4 regions of the Priestia sp. TSO9 genome follow, and region 3 is predicted to be linked to each of the others. Evidence: riboswitches for the same ligand, from Rfam matches in the RefSeq annotation. Region 3 holds a riboswitch; each other region holds the start of a gene.
The links. A riboswitch is a leader RNA that binds a small molecule or an ion and turns the genes downstream of it on or off. The one in region 3 is predicted to bind S-adenosylmethionine.
Positions count from the first base shown of each region.

Region 1: linked by a shared signal. The riboswitch ahead of LJC66_RS06775 (trans-sulfuration enzyme family protein) and the one ahead of LJC66_RS11225 (Na+/H+ antiporter NhaC family protein) in region 3 are both predicted to bind S-adenosylmethionine.
Region 2: linked by a shared signal. The riboswitch ahead of LJC66_RS24920 (phosphoadenylyl-sulfate reductase) and the one ahead of LJC66_RS11225 (Na+/H+ antiporter NhaC family protein) in region 3 are both predicted to bind S-adenosylmethionine.
Region 4: linked by a shared signal. The riboswitch ahead of mtnW (2,3-diketo-5-methylthiopentyl-1-phosphate enolase) and the one ahead of LJC66_RS11225 (Na+/H+ antiporter NhaC family protein) in region 3 are both predicted to bind S-adenosylmethionine.

Region 1 covers NZ_JAJEKD010000009.1:795,030-802,491, reverse strand. The annotation lists gene LJC66_RS06800 (YhcN/YlaJ family sporulation lipoprotein) at 1-77, shown strand, start outside; gene putP (sodium/proline symporter PutP) at 370-1,848, shown strand; gene LJC66_RS06790 (SIMPL domain-containing protein) at 2,077-2,736, shown strand; gene LJC66_RS06785 (hypothetical protein) at 2,799-3,065, shown strand; gene LJC66_RS06780 (trans-sulfuration enzyme family protein) at 3,390-4,571, opposite strand; gene LJC66_RS06775 (trans-sulfuration enzyme family protein) at 4,555-5,700, opposite strand; SAM riboswitch class I at 5,772-5,889, opposite strand; gene LJC66_RS06770 (hypothetical protein) at 6,056-6,718, opposite strand; gene LJC66_RS06765 (spore coat protein) at 6,788-7,462, opposite strand, start outside.
Region 2 covers NZ_JAJEKD010000016.1:5,265-12,726, forward strand. The annotation lists gene cobA (uroporphyrinogen-III C-methyltransferase) at 1-288, opposite strand, end outside; gene cysC (adenylyl-sulfate kinase) at 380-979, opposite strand; gene sat (sulfate adenylyltransferase) at 992-2,143, opposite strand; gene LJC66_RS24915 (sulfate permease) at 2,196-3,275, opposite strand; gene LJC66_RS24920 (phosphoadenylyl-sulfate reductase) at 3,295-4,008, opposite strand; SAM riboswitch class I at 4,263-4,365, opposite strand; gene cdaS (sporulation-specific diadenylate cyclase CdaS) at 4,678-5,304, shown strand; gene LJC66_RS24930 (VOC family protein) at 5,402-5,785, shown strand; gene LJC66_RS24935 (potassium channel family protein) at 5,853-6,641, shown strand; gene LJC66_RS24940 (YugN-like family protein) at 6,651-7,055, opposite strand; gene LJC66_RS24945 (glucose-6-phosphate isomerase) at 7,156-7,462, opposite strand, start outside.
Region 3 covers NZ_JAJEKD010000013.1:587,013-594,474, reverse strand. The annotation lists gene LJC66_RS11250 (hypothetical protein) at 1-438, opposite strand, end outside; gene splB (spore photoproduct lyase) at 592-1,620, opposite strand; gene LJC66_RS11240 (hypothetical protein) at 1,698-1,880, opposite strand; gene LJC66_RS11235 (transcriptional regulator SplA domain-containing protein) at 2,044-2,295, opposite strand; gene LJC66_RS11230 (LacI family DNA-binding transcriptional regulator) at 2,378-3,337, opposite strand; gene LJC66_RS27725 (hypothetical protein) at 3,462-3,590, shown strand; gene LJC66_RS11225 (Na+/H+ antiporter NhaC family protein) at 3,630-4,940, opposite strand; SAM riboswitch class I at 5,025-5,131, opposite strand; gene LJC66_RS11220 (ABC transporter permease) at 5,233-6,000, opposite strand; gene LJC66_RS11215 (ABC transporter ATP-binding protein) at 5,993-6,904, opposite strand; gene LJC66_RS11210 (YtoQ family protein) at 7,075-7,462, shown strand, end outside.
Region 4 covers NZ_JAJEKD010000009.1:635,487-642,948, reverse strand. The annotation lists gene LJC66_RS05980 (sugar ABC transporter ATP-binding protein) at 1-1,134, opposite strand, end outside; gene LJC66_RS05975 (sugar ABC transporter substrate-binding protein) at 1,151-2,227, opposite strand; gene LJC66_RS05970 (1,2-dihydroxy-3-keto-5-methylthiopentene dioxygenase) at 2,350-2,865, opposite strand; gene LJC66_RS05965 (methylthioribulose 1-phosphate dehydratase) at 2,881-3,519, opposite strand; gene LJC66_RS05960 (2-hydroxy-3-keto-5-methylthiopentenyl-1-phosphate phosphatase) at 3,516-4,181, opposite strand; gene mtnW (2,3-diketo-5-methylthiopentyl-1-phosphate enolase) at 4,178-5,422, opposite strand; SAM riboswitch class I at 5,502-5,608, opposite strand; gene LJC66_RS05950 (pyridoxal phosphate-dependent aminotransferase) at 5,739-6,911, opposite strand; gene LJC66_RS05945 (carbon-nitrogen family hydrolase) at 7,024-7,462, shown strand, end outside.

The DNA of each region.
Region 1 (7,462 bases), on a different contig from region 3:
AAACAGGTAAACCAGTTTCTGGACTGTTTGACGAGTTTTCAGAAGTTGTTCGACGCGTGTTCCCGAATTCACGCTAATATACATGAATGTCAAAAGAGCATTTTATAAAATGCTCTTTTCATTTTACCTATTGCATAAAATATTGCATAAAAAGTGCGCTTATAAGTTTCTGAATATTTTTATTTTATTTTATTTTGAAAACGATTTCATTTCTTTATTATAGAGGGATAGGGGATTTTCGCCTTATGTATTTTACGGTTTTGTGGGTTGATAGTAAGGGAAAAGTTTGTTAGTTTTAGGAACCATAAGATGTTTGCATGGCGAGTAGTACTCGTTTCATGCATAAAAAATGCATAAAGGGGAGATTTCGTGGATATTGGTGTTTATATTTCACTGGGCATTTATTTTGTAGGAATGCTTGGAATAGGATGGTATGCCTACACAAAAACAACTCAAGACGTATCGGGTTACATGCTAGGCGGACGCGGACTAGGTCCGGCTGTTACTGCGCTTTCAGCAGGTGCTTCAGATATGAGTGGATGGATGTTAATGGGTCTTCCGGGATCCATGTATGTGACAGGTCTTTCAAGTTTATGGCTTGCAGTAGGTTTATCTATTGGTGCGTATTTAAATTATTTAATCCTCGCTCCGCGTCTTCGCACTTATACGGAAGTAGCGAATGACTCCATTACAATTCCGGACTTTTTTGAAAATCGCTTTGGCGACCATGCTAAGGTTCTTCGAACAGTATCAGCGATTGTTATCTTTATTTTCTTCACTCTTTACACTTCAGCTGGTATGGTATCAGGCGGACGATTGTTCGAATCGGCATTTGGTGTGAATTATCAAATTGGCTTATTTGTAACAGCATCTGTTGTTATTGCCTACACCCTTTTCGGTGGATTTTTAGCCGTTAGTTTAACAGATTTTGTTCAAGGTGTTATTATGTTTCTTGCCTTAGTTTTAGTACCTATTGTAGCTTTCACCAATGTTGGAGGCGTTAACACAACAATAGATATTGTACAGGACATTAATCCAGCATATCTTGACATTTTTAAAGGTACGACCGTTTTAGGTATTATATCTTTCTTAGCCTGGGGACTTGGCTATTTCGGACAGCCTCATATTATCGTTCGCTTTATGGCTATCTCTTCTGTTAAGGAGTTAAAACCCGCCCGTCGTATTGGAATGAGCTGGATGATTATTTCTATTATTGGTGCTATGCTGACAGGACTTGTTGGGATTGCATATGTAGAAAAAACAGGTATGAAACTAGCAGATCCTGAAACTATTTTTATTAAATTTGCGGATATACTCTTCAATCCGTTAATTACTGGATTCTTATATGCAGCTTTACTAGCGGCAATTATGAGTACCATTTCTTCTCAGCTGCTTGTAACGGCAAGCTCTGTTACAGAAGACTTTTATAAAACATTTTTCCGACGCAAGGCCTCTGACAAAGAGCTTGTGACGGTTGGAAGAGCTGCGGTTTTAGGTGTTGCAATTATTGGCATTTTGCTTTCTTTAAAACCTAGTGATACGATTTTAGGGCTGGTTGGATATGCTTGGGCTGGATTTGGTTCAGCTTTTGGTCCTGCTATTTTACTAAGTCTTTACTGGAAGCGTATGACTCGATGGGGAGCACTTGCAGGGATGATTGTAGGTGCTGCTACAGTATTAATTTGGGTAAATACTCCATTGAAAGATGCCCTTTACGAAATGATTCCTGGGTTCTTTTTAAGCTTATTAGCTGTTGTTATTGTAAGTTTACTAACAAAGAAACCGTCAAACGATGTTCAAAATCAATTCATTGAAATGAAAGAAATATTAATTAAAGAATCGAAATAAACAAAAAGAAGCTGAAGAAAAGTACGTTAGTTGAAGGAAGATCCGAACGAATTTGATTCTTGATGAAGAATCAAATTCGTTCGGATTTTTTTATTGGTATGGTGAATGTAGATTTCATGTATGTAGGTGCTTCTAGCGTTTGATTTAGTTATGTCTCAATCTCTTTTTGTTTTTAATCTCCTTTTCTTATCATATATATACTAAAGATCAATAAAGGAGGTTTTTGGTATGCAACATTCTTATTTCCCTTATGAACCTACACAGCAACTGCGCGTAGATACACAAAATAGAGAAATTAAAGTAACTGGTGAAGGAAGTGCTTCAGCCATTCCAAATGAAATTTCCATGACGATTGGAACGCGCACGGAAAACCGAGATGTTCAAGAAGCCTTAAAAGAAAATTCAGCTGTTTCAAATACTCTGCTGCAAGAGATAAAAAAACTTGGAATCAATGACCAGCAAATTGAAACAGCTTCGTTCACTATAAATCCTAAATATGATTACAGCGATGGAAAATCGATTCTTATAGGATACGAAGTACAGCACTTATTTAGAGTAAGAGTACAAGATGTAAAACAAGCTGGCGATGTTTATAACGCTACGTTTTCAAGCGGAGCCAACGTAGCGCAAGATCTTCAATTCCACGTTACAAATGATGATAAATATGAACAAGAAGCGATAAGCAAAGCTTTGCTTAACGCTAAAGAAAAGGCCTTTACCATTGCCAACACGCTGCAGCTCCCTATTAACCAAATTCCTATTTTAATCGAAGAAGGACCTGTCTATCAGTCATCTGGCTCCTCGCCTAAGTTATTAGCAGCCTCTCCCCCTATTCAAGCTCAGTCCTTGATTGTATCTGCTTCTGTAAAAGTTACGTACACGTATTAATACTTGTGGTAAACTATAGATTATTATAATGAAGAAACTAATCTAAAGGAGCTCTTTGCACAATGACTTCTGAACATTTACTAGCAGCTTATCAAACCCTATGGTTGAACCGTTCGTTCGCTTCTAAACAAGCCATGACAAGTGAAGATCAGCTTCACGAAGCCATTATGAAAGATTTAAAAGATGAAATGACTCATCCACGCGTCCGGCAAACACCGTATGTAAAATATCACCTTGGCATAAAAAGAATTCTAAACAGCAGTCTTTCCTCTGATGAAAAAGTTGCGCTTGCGTCCCTATACACAAACCTTTTAGATAGCTGTGTATAACGGATATCAATCCAGTGTAAAGACGAACAAATGGGATAAAGGAGCTGAACCGCTTGTGACACCGCGGTTGATTTCCGTGCAAGGCTTCGCTTTCCGCGGGCTGCCTATGAGCCTCCTCGTCGCTTGTGCTACTGCGTGGTCTCATCCCTTCCGTTTTTCCCGCAGGAGTCTACGCCTTGCCCTCCAATCAACCGCTAGAAGCAACGAAATAGATGAAACCTACGTTCACCGTAACAACAAAAAACAAGAACTATTAATCAGTAATTTTGATTAATAGTTCTTGTTTAACTTTAACTAGAATACTTTTGTCCCAGTCTCTTTTCTTTATTTAATTAACGCTTTTTCTTCTAAGCTTTGAAAAACAGCGTTAAAGTCTTGCTTCAAATCCTCAAATTCCTCTAACCCTACTGAAAGGCGAAGGAGTGAATCAGTAATTCCTTTTTCTTCACGTACTTCTTTTGGGATACTTGCATGAGACATTGTTGCAGGATGCGTTAGAATGGATTCAACTGCACCTAGACTAACGCCAATTGAAGCTAATTTGACTCCTTGTAAAATATGTCGTGCTACTTTTTCATCCTGTACTTGGAAAGAAATCATAGCTCCGTATCCATTTGCTTGTTCTGAAATCAGTTTGTGGTCTGGATGACTTTTTAAGCCCGGGTAGTATACACGGCTCACTAGAGATTGTTCTTCAAGCCATTTTGCAAACTGTAGCGCTGTTTTTAACTGCTGATCTAAACGAACTTTTAATGTCTTAATTCCTCGAAGCAGTAAAAAACAATCCTGCGGTCCCAAGATAGCACCAAAAGCATTTTGTACAAACTTTACTTCTTCTGCTAGCTTTTCATCGCTTACTACAACTAAACCGCCAATGACGTCACTGTGGCCGCTGATGTATTTTGTAGCACTATGAATCACAATGTTTACACCAAGGTCAATCGGCTGCTGTAGATAAGGTGTTAAAAACGTGTTATCCACAATTGTAAGGAGATTGCGCTCCTTCGCCAAACTTGCTACTGCTTTAATATCCGTTACCTGTAAAAATGGATTTGAAGGGCTTTCGATATAAATGGCCTTCGTATCTTTTGTGATAGCTTCTTCTACTTTCTCAACCTTCGTTGTATCAACAAAAGTTGTTTTGATACCAAACTTTGAAAATAATCGTGTTAATACACGATATGTCCCGCCGTACGTATCATGTGAAACTAAAATTTCATCCCCTGATTCAAAAATAGATAACACCGATGAGATAGCAGCCATACCTGATGAAAAAGCAAAACCAGCGTATCCATTTTCTAGCTGAGCAATGGTGTTTTCTAAAGCCTCACGAGTTGGATTCCCTGAACGAGAATAGTCATAGCGGCCGTTGTTCGTCTCATCTTCTTGGTTAAATGTAGATACCTGATAAATAGGTACGTTAACCGCTCCAAAATGACCGTCAATTCCTGTATTTGCATGAATTAAGTTCGTTCCAAATCTATGTTTATTATTGTTGGTATGCATCAAATGCCTCCTTCAAATCTTTAATTAAATCATCTGCGTGCTCAATTCCAACTGATAATCGCAGTAAACAGTTTGTTACTCCGACACGATTTCGAATTTCCTCCGGAATATCAGCATGTGTTTGACGAGCTGGGAATGTCATTAAACTTTCCACGCCTCCTAAGCTTTCTGCAAATGTAATAACTTTGACATTTTCTAAAAGTACTGACACGATATCAGGGTGTGAGACAGCAAAAGAAATCATGCCTCCAAATCCAGTTGCTTGTTTCTTCATGATTTCATAGCCTGGATGTGTTTCAAGACCAGGGTAATACACTTTTTCCACGAGATCATGAGCAGTAAGCCAATTTGCAATTTTCAGTGCGTTTTCATTATGCTTTTCCATACGAAGCGCTAGCGTTTTAACACCGCGTAATAACAACCAGCTGTCCTGTGGACCTAAGATTGCCCCCGCTGCATTTTGATAAAAACGAATTTTCTCTCCTAAGCTACTACATCGAGCCACTACAAGACCAGCAACTACATCATTATGACCCCCAATGTATTTGCTTGCGCTATGTATCACAATATCTGCTCCAAGCTCTAAAGGACGCTGATAATAAGGCGACATGAAGGTATTGTCAACGATAGTAAGCAAATCATGCTGTTTAGCTAACGCAATTGCTTCTGGCAAATCAGTCACGTGCATCATTGGATTCGTAGGTGTTTCAATAAATAAAGCTTTTGTATTAGAACGAAGCGCATCTTTTACTTGTTCGAGATGGGCTGTGTTGACGTACGAAACAGTAATTCCTTGCTCTGAAAAGATTTCATTTAGTAATCGGTACGTTCCTCCGTATAAATCCTCTGATACAATTAAATGATCTCCGTTTTTAAATAGTGCTAAAACTGCCATTACACCCGCCATTCCTGAAGCGAATGCTACTCCTACTTCTCCTTTTTCCAAAGCAGCAATTGCTTCTTCCAATGCTGTACGAGTAGGGTTTGCCGTACGTGCATAGTCAAATCCTGTACTTTGCCCTAAAGCAGGATGAGCAAATGTTGATGCTTGGTAAATGGGTGTTGTAATAGAACCTGTTGAAGGGTCACGACCTACTCCTGAACGAACTAATAAAGTTTCAATTTTCATCTATTTCTCTCCTTAACTCAAAATAAAAAACACTCTTCACAGATGGAAGAGTGTTCGTTTATACACGATTTCTCTCATCTGTTAGAACAATACTGATGTTCCACAGGAATTAGCACCGTTCAAATGAATGTTTCATTTGATGGTTGCCGGGCATCGCAGGGCCAGTCCCTCCGCCACTCTTGATAAGAGTTCTATATAATTGTTGGTGGTTAACGTTTGTTGTTAATAACTTTAATAAAGATTTTCTTTATTGTCAACATAATTTTCTAAAAAATTTAAATCATCTCATTTGTTTATTCAATATACTTGTCCTGATAAGCACATAAAAAAAGAGACGAAAGCGAGGTCTCTTTTTCTAAGGCAAGTGCACAGATTTCACGTGAGCTAACTTCCAATACATACTTTCTCCATTTGCCGTAATTAGTTCAACAATATTATTAGAAACTTCTTTAAGTACGCCAATTTTTTCTGATTGATCCCCTAAATCTAATACGACCAGCTGATTTTCATATTTTTTAAGCTGCTCTTCAAAGTTTCTGACAAAAGGTGCAGAGGCAGGTCTTACTGGGAGCTCTTTGTCACTTAAAGAATAAGGGGTTAACTCATTGCTGTAAGGGGTAAGCCATTTCAAATGATGCAGAGAAACAAAGACATTTTTATACACTGGAGAATAAAACACGAGATAATCATTCAGCACGCTTGTAATATAGCCATGCAATGATTTCCCTCCCGTTACATAAATTTCAATAAATTTCCCTTTTGCCTGCTGTAAAATATTACGGTAAGAAATTCGCTGACTTTCTTCTATTAAGTTCTCTTCTATTTCACGTAAAACCGTATAGTCTTCTTCAGATACTTCCCGCAAACCATGCATGTGTAAAAGAGGAATATACAAATAATCATGTCCATTATACAAAACCATAATATCTAATCCAAGATCAATAAGTCTGCCAACAAATGTCGTTTTACCTGAAATATCTAACTCCACAATTTTATTGATATAATGATTCATACTCATTCTCATTCTCCTCCTTTTTCCCATATGATAGAAAAGGTGCTTTATAAGCACCTTTTATGTTCCATTTCATCATGCTTTCCAACGATAATTTTTCGTTTTAATAACTTTCTCAGCCGGTGTTGAAGAGCGTGAACCCGTGCGGCGTCCTCGAGAACGATCGTCTGTGCGTCCACCCGTGCGGCGTCCTGTACGTCCACCTGTACGTTCTCCCGTACGGCTTCCTGTACGTTCTTCTGTAGACTTTGCAGCTTCAGTCTCTCCATTTTCTTCTGTTTCTTCATTATTTTGATTGTTATCGTTTTGTTTAAAAGCCCCTTTTGCTCCTACACAAATGGTTTTAACGTGTCTTGGCTGTAAGCGTAATACTTGATTATTCTGCACAAGTGTAAATGTACCATTTCGGCTTTGTACTAACACGCCCTCTACAGCTTCAGGTCCTCCATTATTGATTGATACCCATTTATGAGAAAGGTGGGCAAAAAGATCGTTAAAGCTTTTGGATTTCATATATTCTGGTTCTTGGCTCACTAAGAGTTCATTTGCAGATTGATTAGTTTGATCTCCATCGTTGTTTTGATATTCACTCACACTCTTAACGTGTTCAGTATTAATATAGATGACACCGTCGTCTTCTGTGAGTAGTACTATATAAGCAGATTCAAATGAACCTAAGACATCAAGAAGCTGACCTGCTTTTTTCTCCGGTCCACCTTGGTTAACCTGCACATATTTAGTTTTCATCAA
Region 2 (7,462 bases), on a different contig from region 3:
TCCGCGTCCGAAAACAAATGGATCTCCGCCTTTTAAGCGCGTTACAATTTTTCCTTTTTTAGCGAATTTCACTAAAAAGTTGTTAATTGTTTCTTGCTTGAGGGTATGATAGTTCGGAAGCTTTCCACAGTAAATGATATCTGCATCACTTTTAGCATACTCCAGCAGGTCCTTATTCACTAAACGATCATATAAGATAACATCTGCTTGCTGAATTGCTTTCAGCCCTTTTAATGTAATTAAATCTGGATCCCCCGGTCCTGCACCGACTAGATATACTTTCCCCATGAATGCCTTTCACCCTTCCATCATTTCCACGTCTCCGCAGCGCTCCCACATTTTAATTTGAATTAGAACAGCGGACAAAGTCCGCTGTCATTTAGATAAATTTTCGGTTAGCTAAATATTCAATAACAGTTTGTACACATTCTTCTACAGACTGTGTGCTTGTATTAATTGTTAATTCAGGGTTAGCCGGCGACTCATACGGAGAATCAATTCCTGTAAAATCACGGATTTCTCCGCTTCTTGCTTTTTTGTAAAGCCCTTTTGGATCTCTTTTTTCACATTCTTCTAACGGACACTCCACGTATACTTCCAAAAATTCATTCCCCTCTAAGATCTCACGCACTTGAGCGCGGTCCTCTTGGAATGGAGAGATAAATGCTGTTAGTACCACTTGACCGCTGTCTACAAATAGCTTAGAAACCTCACCGATACGGCGAATATTTTCTGTACGATCTTCAGCAGAAAACCCTAGATTCTTATTTAAGCCGAAACGAACATTGTCACCATCTAATACATAGTTGCGAATATTTTTATCAAAAAGCGCCTTTGCCACTGCGTTTGCTACGGTAGATTTACCTGAACCCGAAAGACCTGTAAACCATAATACAAAACTGTGATGATTATTTTGCTCGCGTCTTTCCTCTTTTGTAATTCCAGCATCATGCCACGTAATGTTTGTTGATTTGCTCACTTCAACCGCTCCTTATTTTGAAGATACTTTTTGTTTTGCTAATCCTTTAATTAACACTTCAATTACTTCTTTACGGCTGAATGTGCTTGGTGGCACTTCTCCGTTACGAAGCATTTCACGTACCTTTGTTCCAGATAAAATCATATGATCTTCCTTGCTGTGAGGGCATGTTTTCGTTGATGCCATCGATTCACACTTCTTGCAGTAGAAGCTGTGTTCAAAGAATAAAGGTGTAATTCCTAATTCATCTGCTGTAAAGTTACTGAAGATTTTCTGTGCATCATATGTTCCGTAGTAGTCACCAACACCAGCGTGATCACGGCCTACAATGAAATGCGTGCATCCAAAGTTTTTTCGAACCATTGCATGAAAAATCGCTTCTCTAGGTCCAGCATAACGCATCGCAGCAGGGAAAACTGCTAAAGCTACACGATCGCTAGGATAATAGTTCTCTAAAAGTACTTCATAACTTTCCATACGGATATCTGCTGGGATATCATCTGACTTTGTTTCTCCTACAAGAGGATTTAAGAACAGGCCGTCTACAATTTCTAATGCCGTTTTTTGAATATATTCGTGCGCACGGTGAACAGGGTTACGAGTTTGGAATCCAACAACCGTTTTCCAACCGCGTTCTTCAAATGCTGCTCTTGTTTCAGTTGGATCTAGGTAATACTTTTCAAAACGCGTTTTAGGTGTACGTTCTACAAGTACGATTGGACCTGCTACGTATACATTTGGGCGTTCCATCATTTTTTTCACGCCAGGATGAGCAAGTTCTGCTGTGCGGTACACATTTTCCGCTTCTTTTTCTTTATTAGGCGTATATACTTCAGAAACTTCTAAAACACCATACGTTACGCCGTTTTGAACAAGCTTTACTTTGTCGCCAATGTTTAATTCTTTAGCTTGCTCTTCTGTTACAGGAAGAGTGATAGGAATACTCCATACTGTTCCATCTGCTAAACGCATATTTTCAACAACTGATTGATAATCTTTTTCTCCTAAAAACCCTGTAATTGGGCTGTAAGCACCAATTCCAATTAGTTCTAAATCACTTAGAGCCATGTTATCTACTTCGATTTCTTTTGTTAGTGACGTGTAGTCATATGTTGGTTGATATAAATTAATTAATTCTCCACCGTGTGCTTGAATTGTTGTCATTTTGTAAAATCCTCCTTAAATAATTAACACAATATAATAAAAAGCACTTGAATCACGCAGTCATTTTTTCTTTTTCCGACTGCAAGTTTGCTCTTTTTCTTCTAGTCGCTCTAGCTAAGCTTAGAACACCTGCTGTGGCAATGCAGCCGCTAGCTAACACCACAAATGAATATAAGTCGCTTTCAAGTACTAATTTCACAAGAACATATGAGATTACGAGTGAAAATACGGGGGATACCACCCAAACCTTTAACATTTGAATGACCACTTCACGCTGTTCTTTCGTGAATCCCGTTTTCGCTGCTCCTATTCCAATAATAGAAGACGTAGTGACCTGTGTAAGCGGTACTGGCAAACCAAAAAGTGAAGCTGCTGTAACAAGAGAAGCACCAGTACCCGAGATAATGCACCCTTCTCCTACAGAATAGCGAGTAATTTTTTTCCCGTTTGTTTCAATAACTCGGCCTCCTAGTAAAAGAGCTCCGAGCGCCACAGCCAATCCTCCTGCTATGACACCCGTTGTGGCATCCATTAATCCAGCTCCTACTAGAGGACCGACAGCATTTGCCACGTTATTCATTCCAGCTGAGAAGGCTTCAAAGAATCCCGTGGCTATAACTAAAATCGTTAAAACTCTTTTCCACTTTCCCTCTGCTTCTTTTTTATGCGCTCTGCGTTTTATCACTTTTCCAATCAAAAAAGCAATGACAAATGAAACCAGCGGAACAATAATCCAAAAAGACATGACAACTAAAAGTTTTTCCACATACAGAGATTGATAAGCTACTCCTACTCCAACAACTGAACCAACCGTTACTTCACTTGTTGATAGAGGGATACCAATTAAATTCGCGAAAAAGAGTGACAGCGTTGCAGCAGCCAGAATGATAATAACTAATTCTACTGACAGCAATTTTTCAGGTATGATACCTGAACTGATGGTTTTTACCACCTCGCCGCCTCCGATAATGGCTCCGAGCACAATACCTACAGCACAGATGAACAAGGCTACTCTTCGCTTTTTAATCGCACCGGAGCCGTATGAAACGCCCATAGCTGCTGCTGCACCGCTTGCCCCAATATTCATTGCAAAAAAAAGCGCAATGATAAAGGCAACATATAAAAGCATCATTTATTCAGCTCTTTCGTATTTAAGATTCGTGTAATCCGCATTCAACTTTTTGTGTACCTGCCCATCTTCCTGAACGTAAATCGTCTACGTTGTAGGCAGGTGCGGTACAAGGCTCACAGCCGATGCTTGGGTAGCCTTGATCATGAAGTTTGTTATATGGTAACTCATGCTTATACACATAGCGCCAAACTTCTTTCCAAGACCAATGAATTAACGGGCAGACTTTAACTTTCTTGAATTTCTCATCTTTATTAAAATAATTCGTGTTGGCACGAGATTCAGACTGCTCGCGTCTCAAACCAGAAATCCACGCATCATAAGGAGCAAGTGATTCCCTTAACGGGATGATTTTTCGAATTTGACAGCATAGGTTAGGCTGACTCTTCCAAAGCTCATCTCCATGTTTCTCAGCTTGTTCTGCAAGAGTTAAATCCGGTTTTTTTATATGAATACGCAAATCAGGAAAGCGTTCTTTAATTGCATCAATCACTTCATATGTTTCTTTAAAATGAACGCCCGTATCTAAAAAGACAATTTCAGCATCTTTTTTCACTTTTGAAATTAAATCAATTAACACGATCCCTTCAATACCAAAGCTTGATGCGTAAATAATTGAATCTCCGTAGGTATCATACGCCCACTGCAATGCTGAAAGGGCTCCTTTTGTTTCATCTTCACTGTCGAACTCTGGAAATGTATCACTCCAGTTTTCGTACGTATATAAGTCTGCCATTTTCTTCACTCCAATTCTCAGTTATCCGCGTTATCCAATAAAAAAAGACGGTTTTACCCACTAGAATTGGATAAAACCGCCTCTAGTGTGTCTAGTCAGCGAAACTATTTAATTCTTACTTTGCTTCGACGTGCTCAAAGATTTGTTTTAAGTCGGGGGTTACAGTCATTGATGTCCCTCCTTAAATTATCGCTTGCGCTATATCAAAATAAAAAGTCTTCCATATTGAAAGACTGGGTAGGCAATAAATTTTCACCTTATCTTTCAAAATGATACACACTTTGCTGGAATTAGCACCTTGCTAAGCAGGTTGCCGGGGTTCAGCGGGCCAGATCCCTCCACCACTCTTGATAAGCATTTTTTAAAAATTTTAGCATATTTAGAATATTTGTCAACATTAAAAATCATATATCCGATAAGAAAACTATACTTTAAATTCACAGAAATATCTATACTTTTATTTAAAACAACATATGTAAATTTAAACCAAATGTGAACATATCAGTTTATAAAACGCTTTCTTTTCCCTCAACTTTTTATATTCTCTTCCTAAATAAAACACAACACCTCTCTATAAAATTAATAAGGGATTTATAAGCTTTACGGATAATTCACCCACATTAGCACACATTACAGATAACACTGACTGACAGATAGGAGCTATATAAGATGGAGAGACAATCCTTTCAATTAGACGATACAATTAAAAATAATGTACGAACATATTTACAGCAAATTTCAACTGAAGCCTCTAATTTAATCAAACATTTAGATACGAGTGATCATTGTATCCTATGTGATTTTGAGGAGATGAGGAGGTTATTTCAAGATGTTCAAGCTACGGCCGCCTCTTATTACTTGCGTCATTATCTATCGCCTTATACATTTGAATATGCTGCTCTGTCCTTAGCTATTCATAACCTTTCTGAGAAACGTCACGGCGCTTTAATTGTCATTGAACGGGAACAAAATGTAGACCCTCTTATTCAAAAGGGAATGCCTATTCAAGCTCCTGTCAGCGCTACGCTAGTTGAGACACTGTTCTACCCAGGGACCCCCTTACATGACGGAGCCGTCCTAATTAGAAATAATCAGCTTATCTCAGCTGCTAATGTTTTACCTCTCTCGTCTATTATTTCAACGACCAAAAAATTGGGAACACGTCACCGTGCAGCCATTGGAATGTCGGAAAAATCGGATGCACTAATTTTAGTTGTATCTGAAGAAACAGGCAAAATTTCGTTTGCTCTTGATGGAAGCCTCTACCCTATTCACTCCAGCAAAAATATGATTTAAGAGCCCTTTCCTGATAAGCAGCCCTATCTTGACTTCTATATCCTTTCTCTTTAATATATTTCATAGTTTTTACATACTATAGATACGGGTGATGCATATGACAATTTTAAAATTTGAACATGTAGGCGTTCAAGTAAAGGATATAGAAGAATCTATTGAGTTCTATACGCAAAAAGTGGGATTAGAGCTCATCGAAACACTACCACATACCGATCCGTCTTTGAAGCTAGCTTTTCTAGGTTTAGAAGGCAATGTAATCGTAGAGTTAATTCAAGGGTATAACTCAAGCTTACCTAACGAAGGTAAAGTTCATCATTTTGCGCTGGCGGTAGACGGAATTGAAGAGGAGTTTGAGCGTTTAAAATCAGCAGGCGTTTCATTTGTGGAAGAAAACATTGTAACTTTGCCAAATGGAGCAAGATACTTATTTTTCTACGGTCCAGACAAAGAATGGATTGAATATTACGAAGTAAAAAGATAAAGATATCTTATACCTTCAGTGAAAAATGGTCATACTGTGGCTATGACTAATTACTGGAGGTTTTTTTATGATGGAATGGCTATTATTTCGACTTTTCCGTCGTTCTATTTTAGTGCGGCTTCTTTTTATTATCGGCTGCCTTGTTCTACTTTTTGGCATGCTTATACATTTCCTAGAGCCGCAAACGTTTGGGAATGTATTTGAAGGAATTTGGTGGGTTATTATTACAATCTCTACTATAGGGTACGGTGATTTTGCTCCGACCACTACGATTGGAAGGTTAGCTGCAATTATTTTAGTCCTGATCGGAACAGGATTTATTACCACTTATTTTGTTACGCTTTCTAAAATTGCTGTTTCCGCTGAGAGCGCTTATTTGGAAGGGAATTTAAAATTTTATGGAAAAGATCACTTCATCGTTGTTGGGTGGAATGAGCGCGCCAAACTCGTGTTAGAGTCTTATCGCGACGCATTTCATAAAGAAGACATTGTTCTTATCGACGACTCTCTGACTAAAAATCCCATGATTTGTGATCGCGTTCATTTTATTAAAGGAAGTCCTTCTCATTATGAAGTATTAGAACTTGCCAACGCTCGGTACGCAAAAAAAGTGCTGATTACTGCCGATCAGCATAAGACAGAAGAATATGCAGACATGAATACGATTGTTACGTTAGTCGCTCTGCAAGGATTGAATCCTTCTATTTACAGCATCGTTGAACTGTTAACAAAAAAGCATATTCAAAATGCACAAAATTTGGGTGTGAATGAAATGATTAAAACAAATGAGTTGATTAGTCAAGTCATGTACGAACATATTTTTGTGAAAAAATTAGAGAGTTTAAAAAAAGAATAGTTCCTTCAATTACTGAAGCAGCGCATCTTCTGCCTCTCTAATTAGCTCTTCTCCTAAGCTGATATACTTTTCTGGAAATGAAGCGTCTGCGTCTTGGGGTTCTGCAAACTGATTAAATGAAGCACTCACATTTCCATTGTGAACATCGTCATCTAGACCAATTTGATATTTATGTGAAAGTAAAAATGGCGTGCCAATCTGTACGGTTGTTCCTTTAGAATCCAGTTCTCCGTTCGTAGCTGTAAACGGGATACGTAAAAACTGATAGCCGACTTCATCATTCATCTTATAGTCGAATGAACCATGGTCATAATCCCAATTCCCTCCAATGTTATACCCAAGCGGCTTAAGCGTTTTTTCTAATTCGTAAAGCTTGAATAATGTTCCCTCTAATCTTGAAGATAATTCAATCATGTTATCCCTCCTCTGTTTTAACATGTCCTTTTTCCAGCGTTTTATCCTTTATCTCAAAAGCAAAAAAGTTCACCTTCTAACAAGAAGGTGAACTTTTTATTTATTTCAAACGCTTTTCTAATTCTGCTTTTTTCTCTTCAAAACCAGGTTTTCCAAGAAGAGCAAACATATTTACTTTGTATGCTTCTACTCCCGGCTGATCGAATGGGTTTACGCCTAATAAATAGCCGCTGATTGCACATGCTTTTTCGAAGAAATATACAACATATCCGAACGTATACTCATCTAGCGCAGGAATGTTCACAACTAAGTTTGGAACGCCTCCATCTGTGTGAGCAAGCATTGTACCTTGGAACGCTTTTTTATTTACAAAGTCAACTGTTTCACCAGCTAAGTAATTTAATCCA
Region 3 (7,462 bases):
GGCAACGTTTCGAAACTCGTCGTTATAAATGCTAATTTGAAGCCGCTGAGAAAAACGTTCTTGTTCGATATATGTTTCAGGCATTAATCCAACAGGATATACCTTAGGGTTTTCGCCACTGCCTAATATGTATACATACATCTTTCCTTCGCTTGTATATCGAACCTTCGTCGAAATCCCCCCTTGCCCTTGAAGAGGCGCATAAACAGCTCTTACATTATCTCTTATTTCTTGTACAAACCCATGCAGTTCAACATCAGAATCATAATAATGATTTGCTTCATACAAGCCGTAAATACGAGACTTATCGATATCACATAATATGTTCCAAAATTCAGATAAATCTTCTTGGAACAACACTTGAATAAAATTCCGTGCAGCTTCTTGCTGTTCGTTTGTTAATTCTTTTGTTAGCGCAAACTCTTCATTCTTTAACATCTCAGTCACCTCCCTTTTGTATGTAATACGACAAGAGATAAAAATAACCTCTTTTTTTCAACTTATTAGCAAGCAATTTATTTTTTTACATTAAAAATTGAAAAGTTATTTTGACTAAGGCGTCAGAATAACTTTTCAATTACTGTAGAATAATTACGTAAAATATTCGATTTTTGCATTTGGAAAATACTGATCAATGTAATATTCTAATGTTTCTCTTAATTCTTGTTCTTCATCTTTTGCGTATACATACTTTCCAATTCCGTAACGCCCCCATTTGTAGCGGCGCTCCTCTTCATTCATCTCAAGCTTTGTTTTTGGATAATTTTTCTCAATTACCCGCTTGGCCGGCTTGGTAAAACGATGTTGAATCATTTCAAACGTAATATCGTCTCTTGATTCCTCAGGTATAGAGGCATCTAGCTTTTCAAATAACTGACGGTATCCCTCTTGCCAACCTTCATGAATGTAAATAGGCGCCACAATAAAGCCAAGTGGATATCCAGCTTTTGCAACTTTATTAGCAGCTTCAATCCGGTAATCAAGAGGAGATGTACCAGGTTCAAAGTTTTTTATAACATAATCTGCATTTATGCTAAAGCGAAAGCGCGTGCGACCATTATGTTTAGCATCCAATAAATGATCCACGTGATGAAATTTAGTTACAAAGCGCAGTTGACCTAGTTCACTTTCCCCAAAATATTCAATCGCGCGCTTTAATGAATGTGTTAAATGGTCAATTCCTACGATATCAGATGTACAAGCCGCTTCAAATCGCGTTATTTGAGGGGCTCTTTCCTGCATATATTGCTCTGCTTGACCTAATATTTCTTCAACATTCACGTACGTGCGAATATATGGTTTGCTTCCCATTGTTGTCTGCAAATAACAATAGTGACAGTGCCCCATACACCCTGTTGCAAACGGTATTGCATATTCAGCTGACGGTTTAGATGTATCAAATTTCAATGTTTTACGCACGCCAACTACTAAAGTCGACTTGGCATTGCGGTATTTTTGCAAATCATTTTTTCCCGGTATATTACGCACTTGATTATGAGAAGTTGTTTGACGAATCTCAATTCCCATCTTCTCAAATTTTTCTTTTAATTGAACACCAAGCGGATACTCCATTGCCCCTGGCTCAATATATACTAATTGAGGTACAAAAGGTTTTATCATCATGTACACTTCCTTTTTTCTAATACTAATAGCGTTTGAAAAATAAAAAGACTCTATCCTTGGTAATTAATTATTTTTCACACAAAAAGAGATGGGAACATACTGAAATGAACCCAATCTAAAAACGAACAATAGGGATACATGAGCCGAACTGCTTGTTCCATCGCTATTGATTTCCGTGCAAGGCTTCGCTTTCCGCGGGCGGCTGATGAGCCTCCTCGTCGCTTACGCTCCTGCGGGGTCTCATCTATTCCGCTTATCCCGCAGGAGTCTCCGCCTTGCTATCCAATCAACCACTAGAAACACCTACATACATGAAACTTCCGCTCACCATGATCATAAAAAAACACGAACTATTCATCCATTTTTGATAGATAGTTCGTGTTCACCTTTAACTACACTATTTTTGTCTTAGCCTCTGCATCAGTCATATTGTTCATAATCAAATATCTTATTATACATTTTTTCAGCTTCTTCATACGTTGAATACACGGCATCATCTTCAGCTAACAAATGATAAGACTCATGTAAAAACAGCGCTTTTTCACCTTTGTTTTCAGGATGTTCAACAATTTCAGCCTGATTAATATTCGCAACGTTTGCCGTATGAGGATTTCGGTAAATAACAAATACTTGATCTCCCACTTGATATTCTTTTTTCTCCACGGTCATCATCCTTTTCTTCTTTCTTTACTCGTATGATGTCCGCTTTTGCTCATTTTATCCGGTAAAAACAACTCATGGCATCATCAAGAACTCATACGCTTTTACGCTCAATAAACCGAAAAGGGAGCTCAATTTTCTGAGGAGCCTTGCTTCCCACTAATGTAAAAAGCGTTTCTCCCATTTCTTTAAGAGGAAGTTCGATCGTTGTTATTTGTAAATAAGAAGAAAGCGGATGATTATCAAAACCAATGATAGCTAATCCACCAGGAACTGAAATACCTGCTTGTTCGCACTGAGCTTTTATTCCGATAGCTACTTGATCGTTTGTTACTAAAAGCGCCTGAGGCCGATTTTTCATCTGCACTAGTTTTTCAACCACTTTTTCACCATCTGTCACGTTCAAACAGCCTTGAAAAACCCATTCCGGATGATAAGGCTGATTTATTCTTTCTACATATTCTTTGTATGCTTGTTGCCGCTGCAGGCTATTTGTACCTGTCATTCTTCCAATACAGTAGCCAATATCCGTATATCCTTTTTCTTTTAAATACAGGAGCGCCTGCTTAAAAGCTGCATAATGATCAACGTATACGGAGCGAATAGAACGATTCTGTACGTTTTCGCACACGGCTATCGGTCCGTACTGCTGATAATATTCAATCGTGCTCCAGCTGCTTGCTCTAGAACAAATAATCACTCCATCAACTTGCTTTGTTTTCAGCATATGAAGCGCTTCTTCTTCTTTTTTTACATCATAGTTCGTCTGACAAATAACAAGCTGATACTGCTTTTCTAACGCTTGAGAGGCGACTCCTTCTAAAAGCAAGCTGAAATACGGATGATTAATAAAAGGCAAGACGACGGCAATCATATTTGTTTTCCCTTTTGATAAGTGAACGGCATTAATGTTTTGTTCATAATTAAGTTCGTGAATAACCTGCTCTACCAGCCGGCGTTTTTCTTCTTTTACATACGGATGATGATTTAGCACCCGTGATACGGTCGAGACAGATACACCAGCTTTTTTTGCGATATCTCGGATATTTGTCATGTTTTCACCTTTTTCTCTTGCGCTGAAACGCGTTTCATACTTTATTCTCATTATAAAGTGAAACAGCAAGAAGCTAAACCCGTTACCATCGTGTTTTTATTCATTTACGTAAGGAGGTCATTTCATGGGTATTTTATTATTCATTTTATTATGCGGAATTGAAATTGGAGGAGCGGCTTATGCACTTAAACAGAACGAGACGCTTTGGAAGGAGTTAGATGATGAAAAGCCGACTGATTTTTTTAAACAGTAAAAAACCCTTAAAAAGAACATTCTTTTTAAGGGTTTGATATTACGCAGCTTCTTTAGATGACTTTGACTTTTTATTTAAACGAGGAAATCCAATTACAATTGCAATGATCCCGCAAACCGCTGTTAACATTGGGTAAAATGTAAATGGAATAATCTCAATCGGTGAAACTTTAGCAAATCCTGCTGCGAGAAGCATTTGTGCGCCGTAAGGGATCAGCCCTTGAACGCTGCATGAAAACAAGTCAAGCAGACTGGCTGATTTACGATTATCAATTGAATATTTATCAGAGATTTCTTTTGCTAACGGACCTGCTGTAATAATTGAAATCGTGTTATTAGCCGTCGCTAAATTAGTTAAACTTACCAGTCCAGCGATGCTGAATTCGCCGCCTTTTTTTGTTTGAATGCGTCGTGTTAATAAATTCAATAAGAACTGAATACCGCCGTTATAGCGAATAAGCTCAACCATTCCGCCGATTAGCAGAGATAAAATAATTAACTCTGACATTCCGCCAATACCTTCTGTCACAGTTTTAGCAAGAGAAGAAAGCGTGTAGCTTCCGTCAGCTAATCCAATCACGCCGGCTAATACAATTCCTCCGGTTAAAATGCTTAATACGTTTGCACCAAATATGGCAGCAACGAGTACGCCGACATAAGGCAAGATTTTAAACCAGCTAAAATCTTTAATTTCTACTGATGACGTATTGCCTAGCGTCATTACAAGCAATAAAATTACCGTAACAATCGCTGCAGGAAGGACAATAAAAAAGTTTACTTTTAATTTATCTGACATATTTGTTTTTTGCGTACGAACTGCTGCAATGGTCGTATCAGAGATTACGGATAAATTATCTCCAAACATTGCACCACCAACAACGGCAGCAATTGCTAATGTAATGGATACATGCGCTTGCTCACTGATTCCTACAGCAATAGGTCCTAGCGCAGCGATTGTTCCCATTGACGTTCCCATCGAAATTGAAATGAATGCGCCAATAACAAAGATTCCGACTACCACTAAGCTTTGCGGAAGCACAGACAGAGCTAAGTTTACAGTTGAATCAACAGCTCCCATGCCTTTAGCAACTTGAGAGAAAGCACCTGCTAAAATAAAAATAAGCACCATAATAATGATATCAGGATGCCCTGCTCCTTTAGCAAAACGTTCCACTTTTACATTAAGTGAATCTTTGCGGTTCATAGCCAGCGCCACAATGGCTGCAATAATAATGGCTACTAGTACAGGCAGCTTATAAAAATCTCCCGTTATAATTCCTGATCCGACAAACAGGACTAAAAAGACGCCCAGCGGTAACAGCGCCCAGCCGTTTCCTTTTTGTTGTTCCATTCTTAACACCTCTTGTTTACGTAATAAAAAAGACCTCTTCTTATTGATAAGAAGAGGTCTCTTATTTGTATCATAAGATTACCCTTCTCATCTTCCAAACGAAGCATCGTCTGCTGGATTTGGCACCGCACTGCGTACAGCCAGTTGCCGAGACATCATAGGGCCAGTCCCTCCGTCTCTCTTGATAAGAAGTTTATAGTTGTTTTAAAAATAGTCTTTCACTACTGTAATCTCTTTTTATTTAATTGTCAAATGCTATTTTAGAAAAATGTATAGTACGAAAATTCTCACATCAGTTAGCTACGTCACGTTTTAAAAACGCTGCCCATGCCACGCCCATAAAGAAGACAAAATGCGCGACCAAGATGAAAATTGAAAATGGAATTGTCATGCTGTCAAACATCGTCTTCATTCCGTCCATATACTGAAGAAAGTCCGTGTTGGCAAATAATAGAAATTTACCCCACCATAAACCTAGCTCTGATACTAGTGCAGTTACCGCTTTAGCCCCGATACTTACGACAATAGCTAGACTTGAAGCAAGCGCGCTGTTTCTAAATAAAGACGACAGCATGAATGCGAACGTCATCATCATAAACGTTTCCATATACGCGCTGTCATAGGTAAGCGTAATATGTTTAAGCAGCTGCGCATCTCCTTCTAGACTGGCAAATCCAAAGAACAATGCTCCCCATACAAACGAAAAAAGCAAATAGCTCAGCAAATAATACAAGCTAATTAAAATGAGCGTTATGTACTTCGATGCTAAAATCGTTGAACGTCTAGCCGGACGAATTAACAGAAGCTTAATGGTACCTGCTTCAAACTCTTTTGCAACCATTGACCCTCCAACAGCAAGCGCGAAAAATTGAACAAGAATGAGCATACCTGAACTAAATGACAGGAAGTTCAAAATGTTGTCTTCCGTTCCTGCACTGTTTGACACTTTCTTTATTAAAAGAGCCATACAAAGAGTTAAAATGCCGATTGTGATAAACGTGATTTTTGTACTTCTTTTGTGAAACCATTTCATATGTTCATTTTGAATTAGCTTAAGCATGGTGCTCTCCTTCCGTAACGGACATAAACGAATCTTCAAGCGTCTCATAAACAGGTGTAATTCGGTAGACTAAAATACCGCTATCTACTAATTTTCTATTTACAGCTGGAATTTGCTCTTTTACAATCGCCACGTCGATAATATCTGATCTCATCGTTATTTCAAATTCTTGTGATAAAAGATCCGCTGCTTTTTGCGCATCAGACACTTCAAATTCTACGTGCATTCCTTGATCTTGACGATTTGGAGATAGATCTTGAACGGCTTTTAACTCACCGTCTTGAATGATACCAACGCGGTCACATAATGCTTCTACTTCTTTTAATAAGTGGCTCGCGATTAAGATTGAAATTCCTTCTTCCCTGCAAAGCGTTTGTAAATATGTACGAAACTCTCTCATTCCCGCTGGGTCTAGACCATTTGTTGGTTCGTCTAGTAAAAGCAATGCAGGCTTATGTAAAATAGCTTGAGCTACTCCTAAACGCTGTCTCATCCCAAGAGAATACGTCTTCACTTTTGCATGAATGCTGTTTTCAAGCTTTACTAAAGCAATCACTTTATCCAAGCGTTCTGATGTGATTCCTTCATGCATATTCGCAAAGTGTTTTAAATTTTGATAGCCCGTCAGATAATCATAAAACTCAGGGTTCTCAATAATCGCGCCAATTGATTTCATTGCTGATGTAAACTGTTCCTTTAAAGGAAAGCCGTTAACGGTAATCGTTCCCTCTGTTTCTTTAATGAGTCCTACGACGGTACGAATTAGCGTTGTTTTTCCAGAACCGTTCGGACCAAGCAATCCGAAAATCTCACCGCGCTCAACCGATAAGGATACATCATGCAAAATGGTTTTCTTCCCAATTACTTTACTGACATGATCTACTTGTAGCACTGTTTCTGTCATCATGTACATCCTTTCTTTAATTAGCAATACGCCTTCTATTGTTTCTCTTTTTTAACTATTTGTCTACTATAACCTTATTTTTGGAAAAGTAGCCCATTCAAATCATTCGTATTATCCGCTTACATTTGATAAAATAAAACAAATCTTAGTTAGAGGAGGACTTCTACATAATGAACTTAACCGTATACCTTGCCGGGCAAATTCACGATAACTGGCGAGACGAAATTAAAAACCAAGCAGAACAATTAAACCTTCCCCTTACCTTTGTCGGTCCCATGACAGACCATGACCGCTCCGACAACATTGGAGAAGAAATTTTAGGAAAACAGCCTAACGCTGTCTTAAAAGATGAGGCTGCTTCTCAAATTAATAATTTACGTACGCAGGTGCTCCTTAAAAAATCTGATGTGGTTATTGCTTTATTTGGCGAAAAATACAAGCAGTGGAACAGCGCAATGGATGCGGCGACAGCCATCGCATTAGATAAACCGCTAATTTTGGTTCGCCCTGAAAAACTGCACCATCCGCTTAAAGAACTGTCAAACAAAGCCCAGGTTG
Region 4 (7,462 bases), on a different contig from region 3:
TTTTTCTTTGATCTTTCCTCGCTTTAGAAATGAATAATTTGTAAAGCGGGACAGACTTGGCAAAACTAAGTTATCGGCAATCGATTCATGAACAAAAATTCCTTCTTTTCTTCGTTCTTCAGGAACAAGAGAAAGACCTTGTGCAATATAATAATACGGCTGCTTATTCAACTTTAATTTCTTGCCTTTTAACCGAACGCTGCCGCTCACATATTGCTCTAAACCAAATAGACTGCGGCAAAGCTCCGTTTTCCCCGCTCCGACAAGCCCTGCAATACCGACTACTTCTCCTTCTTTTACATGAAAAGAGATAGTAGAAAGGCGCCCTGGAAGAGATAATGCTTCTACATGTAAAAGTTCGTTTCCAATTTCTACTGATTTTTTGACCCACTGTTTTACAGAAGACGTTCCTAACATGAGCGTAATCACGTCTTCAATCGATGTATGTGAAGTTTCTTTTGTAGCTACATAGCGTCCGTCTTTTAAAACGGTTAAACGGTCGCAAATATCCACCACTTCTTGAAGGCGATGTGAAATGTAAATAATGCCTACTCCGCTTTTCTTCAGCTCTCTCATCACAGAAAACAATTGTTTCGTCTCTTCCACACTAAGAGGTGCCGTTGGTTCATCCAAAATTAAATAATCAACATTCTGTACAATTGCACGTGCAATAAGCACCTGCTGTTTTTCTGATAGAGTTAGGTCAACGACATTTTTTTTAACGGATAGAGAAGAGCCAAGTAAAGAAAGAGCTTCTTCCGCTTTCTTATAAATAGATTTCCAGTTTACAAATGTCTTACTTTTATTAGAAGTCTGCACGTCTAACACAATGTTTTCAGCTACTGACAGCGAAGGAATCAGCGCTACATCTACTTCTTGATGTACAATACCGATGCCGTGGCGCTTAGCTTCTTTAGGAGAAGAAATGGAGATCTCTTCTCCGTTTTTGAATATTTTTCCTTCGTACTCATCGTAAGCTCCGCACAATATTTTCATCAGCGTACTTTTACCGGCACCATTGGCTCCCAATAAAGCATGGATTTCCCCTTTTTGAACAGTAAAATCAACTTTGTTCAGCGCTTGAAAAGAACCAAAGTTTTTTGTAATGTTCTTCATTGAAAGCTCGTTCGTCATATCTGTCCCTCCATTTCTATTCTTTATTGCCCCATTCTTTTACGTACTGACTAAGCTGATCCATATTAATCGTTTGATTAGGCAAATCTGTTTGTTTGACTAAAACCGGATCAAAGGAATAATAACGAGGGATCTCTTGACCAGAAATCTTTTTAAGAAGCAAATCAACCTGCTTTTCTCCTACTGAAGCTGGGTTTACAGCAGCTGACGCTTTCCACGGACTGTTTTTTGCCTGCATCATTTGCAGATCTTCATCAGATAAGTCTACTCCGTACACTTTAATCTCGTCTCGTCCCGCTTCTTTAATCGCTCTTGTTACTCCTTTTGCAAATTCGTCCCAAGGTGCCCAAACGGCCGCAATGTCTCCTTTATTTGGATACTGCTTCAACACAGCTGCCATCTTATTTTGTGTGTCTAATGAGGTGTTGTCCGTTGCGCTTCCAAACGTAGCAATTTGTTTTACATCTGGGTAGCGATTCATCATAATTTTATAAATACTGTCGCGCTTTTCCATCGGCGCAAAGCCTCCAACAAACGCATATACAATGTTTCCTTTTCCATTAATGTCCTGCATCATTTGTTTTAGACCCTGCAGCGCAAGCATATAATCGTCTTGGTCAATTGTTGTAACGCCTTCTACTTTTAATTCTACGTCTGTTGCAATAACGGGAATTCCTTTTGCAATCGCACGTTTCACGCCAGGTTCAAGAGTTTCAGCCCGGCCGTGGTCAATCATAATACCGTCAACATTTTGGTTAATAGCCGTGTCTAAATAAGCAGCCATTTTGGATTGATCATTGTTTGAATCAGAAACGGATAGCTGTACCCCTGCTTTTTTAGCCGCTTTTGTCACACCTGTTATGTACTGAGCAGCGTGAGTGCCTGACGTAAATTCAGAAATAAGCGCAATTTTTGTATCTTTCGTAACCTTTTTTCCTTCTTGCTGTACAGGTTTAGCAGAAGCCGCTTGCTGCGCTGGAGCTGCCTGTGCTTTCTCGTTTAGACTTGGCTGTTCTTTCGTGCAGGCAGCCAGCGCAAAGACTAGAAGCACGAGCAAAGTAAGTGGCCACAGCATTTTTTCACTCTTTTTCATGATGTTCCTCCCATTAAACTTATTATTCATATAAAAATAGTTAGTTTTATAATAATCCAAAGAATACCCCGCTTTTAGATGTAAAAGCGGGGTGATGATGACCTATGCTTTACAAGTAATTGTTATGCGTAAATAGGTACCCATCCTTCAGTTGTCACGAAAATTCGGACAGCGACTACTTTACGATCTTCCATTAGTGTAAAGTAATGAAGAATATTTTCTGGTACTGAAATTAAATCGCCCGGCTCTAATTCAACATCAAAAAATTCGCCGTCTTTTCCTTGGATAACAAAGATTCCATGACCGCTTACAATAAAGCGAACTTCGTCATCTGTGTGAATATGCTTGCGCTGAAAGTTTTTTAACAATTCATCAATATTTGGTGTAGATTCCGATAACGAGATAACATCTTGAGCTTTATAGCCGCGGCGTTCAGAAATATCTTTAATATCCTCACCAAAAGCGTTTAAAATTTCTGTTTTTTCTTCATCAGTTAAATCATATTTTTCACGAAGATTTTCTGGAAGTTTTGTAATGTCCCAGTTTTCATAAATAACTTCATTGTTTGCCAGAAAAGCTGATACTTCCTCTTGAGTTTCAATTCTTTTATTGTTTACATGTAAGCGAATGTGCGCCATTGTTGTTTCCTCCTTTTATAAATGCACCTTTGGCTTAATGCCTTTAAGTGACAGTAATTTGACGTGGTAGCTAAATAGAAATTCATAGGCTTCTAGCGCTTTTTTTGTTTCAAATGCATTTTTCCCCCATACCGTAATCCCGTGGTTACGAATCAAAATCGCGCCTTGATCGCCTTTTATATGATGAGAAAACTCTTCTGCTAGTGTCGGAATATCTGCGTAATTCGGAATAATCGGAACAGTAATTTCCGCATCTTCTTCCCAAATACCTAGCGCCTTAATAATTTCTTGACCTTTGAATGAAATAACGCCTTCATCTCCGTACAGTTCAGAGATCACGTTGTTGTCGATTGTATGTACATGAAGGCTGCACCCAGCATTCGTTAAATTGTAAATCTTAACGTGCAGAAGCGTTTCAGCAGAAGGCTTTAAATGCGTGTCTTCTGCAGGCTTTCCGTATTGATCAACTAATAAAAAATCTTCATTTGTACGTTTTCGTTTGTCTTTTCCACTTGCTGATACAAAGAAAGTTGTCGGGTTTTGGTCCACTTTAATTGCTAAGTTTCCGCTTGTACCAAAGAACCAATCGCGCTCTGCCAGCTCATCTTTTATATCCGCAAGCTCGTGTAATCGCTGCTGAGCCATAATACTCATGCTTTCACCTCTTCTGTTAATTCTTGTAAATGGCGAATCACATCATAAAAAGTAGAAAAAGGACGATACGGTAGAGATAGCTCTTCACATTTTTTGATTAAAAAGTCACGTGCAATGACCGTATCAGCTAATTTGGCAGCCTGCAAATCCGTAATGGAATCGCCAATAACAACCGTATGATCTCTTTCATCTGAAAGATGGCGAATAATCGTTGGCTTACAGCAGCCGCAGTCATTTGTACACTGTTTATCACATGTATGAGGCCACGTAATGGAAATATGCTCACCGGAAAAATCAGATCCGTTGCAGTAGAGCATTTCCTCTGCAACTCGATTTCCCAAAAGTGGTTTTACAAAAAAGTCAATTCCTCCGCTTACAATATAAAGCGGAATATGGTGCTCTTTTGTATAGGCAATAAAATCATCAAATCCATCTCGAATAGCAGACGTCTCTAAAATATAAGAAATAATATCTTCTTTTAATTCCACGGGGAGCAAGGCAAACATTTGCCCTACTCCTTCTTGAATGGAGACACGCTGTGCCAACACGTCGTCTTTAATACTTTCCCACTCCGGAGGAGCAAATTGTTTCATAATAGCAATAATGTTATCGCTATTTGTAATTGTTCCATCAAAGTCACAAAAGATTTTTAACGATGTCATGCTTTCACCTCTACTGTTCCCCATAGTTGCAAAGCTTTTTGCAACTCTTTTGATTCTTCAGCTTTTTCGGCTAATGTTTGATGAGAGAGTACTGCATCTATCGCCGTACGGAATGCTTTTCCTCCTCCGATAGCTCCGTCTGGATGACCGTGAACTCCGCCTCCTGCATTAATAATGCTGTCGATTCCAAAGTCCTTCACAAGCTGCGGTACCATTCCAGGATGAATTCCTGCTGAAGGAACCGGGAAAGACTGCTTATATTTGTATACAGGACGCGTTAATTCGTAGGCAATGCCTGTCGTATCTTCAAGAGAAAGCGCTACGCTTCCGTATGGTGATGGAAACAGAGAGAAATCCGCTCCGGCTAAACGCAATAGCTTTCCAAGCAGTAATGAATTTGAAAAACCGTAAAACTCTGATGGCGTAAGCGCTCCGCTAACAGCTGGGTGTGCCATAATCGGCAAGTTAATTTCATCGTCTTCTCGAAGTGCCTGCAGTACGTCTAACCCGTAAGCAAATACATTGAATAAAAGAGCATCGGCTCCTAGCTCAGCTGCTTTTCTCGCTTTTTCTTTTAATTCAAACGTTCGACCCGTTAAATTAACAGCATACAGCGTGCGGTGTCCCGTTTTTTCGTATACTTCATTCAGTACTTTTTTCCCTTCTGTAACGCGAGCTTCAAAAGGTGTTCGTTCACTATCAAACAAAATCTCGTCGTCTTTAACCAAATCCACTCCGCCAAGCGCTTGCTCACGCAGCTGAGTTGTTAAGTACGTCATATCTCTTCCAATCACGCCTTTAAAAATACTCATCACAAGCGGACGGTCATAAACGCTTAGTTTCTCTCGGATACCTTCTATTCCAAAGCGCGGGCCTGGGAATTGAGCTAATAATTCATCAGGAAAATCCAAGTCTAATAATTTCACTTTTCCATCAAGTGATAGTTTTCCGAAAACCGTAACTAGAATAGCCGGTAAATCTTTTGAAAAGTTGGCAGTTGGATACGCAATTTTGACAATTGCCTGCTTAATTTCTCCGCCTAAATATCCGTTTACACGTTCGCAATCTTGAAGCTCAGTTACGGAAACGACGCGCCCTTTATGCTTTTGAAGCTGCTGTTGATCTAAAAGCGGCAGATCTGTCCATGAGCCGACGGTTAGTCCTAAAGCAATTCCTTCCGCTTTTTTATGAAAATTTCCTTTATTATCGTGTAGTAAGTAGCTTGCAACGATTTCACTCATTATGCTAAAAACTCCCTTGCTGTTTAATATCGTTAATAAAAAAACCTCTTCTGTGATTAAGAAGAGGCTTTCGTTGCTCTTCTTATCTCTCAGCTGCTGCTGCAAGAATTAGCACCGTGCTTAACATGCGTTAAGTCGGTTGCCGGGCTTCATCGGGCTAGTCCCTCCACCTACTCTTAATAAGAAAGTTGCTATTTATTTAAATTAAATTCATAGATTATATACTAAATAAAAAATACCGCTAGGATTTATCGGTTATTAATCTCGTTAACTTCTTACATATTAAGCCAACTCAAAAAGGATTGTCAATGCGTTTTTAAAATAAATCTAATTTTTTTATTCGAGATACAGCTTCTCTCATGCGCTCTTCATCCGTCAGCAGTCCTACGCGCACATAGCCTTCACCATATGTTCCAAAGCCTACTCCAGGCGCCACTACAACGTGAGCTTTTTCAAGAAGTAAATCTGAAAACTGTTCAGAAGTATATCCTTCAGGAACTTTTAGCCATGCAAAAAAGGAGCCCGCTGGAGATGTAACATCCCAACCAATTTCTCGAAGCCCTTGAATAAAGGTATTGCGTCTAGATTCATAGCGCTTAACTAAATCATTTACACATTGTTGAGACTCCAACAGAGCTGCGGCGGCTGCCTCTTGAACCGCCCCAAAGAGGCTGACATACATATGATCTTGAAGAAGATTAATAGCTTCTACAACACTTTCATTTCCTACAGCAAATCCAACTCGCCATCCCGCCATGTTATACGTTTTAGAAAGAGTATAAATTTCAATTCCCGTCTCTTTTGCACCAGGAGTCTGTAAAAAGCTGATTGGCTTTTTACCATCAAATCCAATTGCTCCGTAGGCAAAGTCGTGTACCACACAAATATCGTGCTTGGCAGCAAACGCCACGGTGTCTTCAAAAAATTCTGCCGTTGCCACTGCACCGGTAGGATTATTGGGATAGTTTAAAAACATGAGCTTTGCCTGTTCTTTAGCACGTTCACTTACCTCTTCGTATACGGGTAGAAAATGATTTTCAGCCGTGAGCGGCATCACTTCCATCTTTGCTTTTGCAAGCTCTACTCCAGACCAGTAATCAGGATACCCAGGATCCGGAACCAGCACCGTATCTCCAGGGTTTAATAAGCACTGCGGGATTTCAACAAGTCCACCCTTTCCGCCAAATAAAATAGCTACTTCTTTTTCAGGATCCACATCAACGCCATATTCTCGTTTATAAAAAGTCGCAACGGCCTCTTTTAAAAACTGGTGCCCCCGAAATGGAGAATATTTATGATGCATAGGATTAGCACTTGCTTTTTGCAGTGTTTCTACAATATGTGAAGGAGTAGGCTGATCAGGATTTCCCTGCCCTAAGTTAATAACGTCGTGCCCTTGGGCCATTACTTTTCCTACCTTGCCTACAAGTGATGCAAAAAATTGTTTTGGTAAACTTTTTAATAGTTCCGATTGCTCAAATTGTTTCATCATCGCACACCTTCTCAAAAAATTCTTGAAATTCTAGTCACAAATAATATATTGTAATACTCAACTTGTAAAGTCATTTTTTTCAACTACTAAAAAAAGGACGGATGATAAAGTGAGTGTAAAAATTACGTGTTTGCAGCTTGATATTGCGTTTGGAAACCCAACTAAAAACCGAAAATATATCGAACAAAAAATGACGGAAGCCCTGAAAGAAAACCCTGATATCCTTGTGCTTCCTGAGCTATGGGATACAGCTTATGATTTGACGCGGCTAGACGAAATTGCAGATGATGAAGGGCAGCAAGCCAAGCAATTAATCTCTCAGTTTGCTAAAACGAACGAAGTAAATATCGTGGCAGGTTCGATCGCGAAAAAAACAGAGCAAGGCGTCACGAATACGATGTATATTTTTGACCGAAAAGGTCGTGAAGTATCACAATACAGTAAGCTGCACTTATTTAAATTAATGGATGAACACCTGTATTTAGAAGCAGGAACAGCAAAAAATCTTTTTACACTTGAACAGTCTTTATGCGCAGGAGTTATTTGTT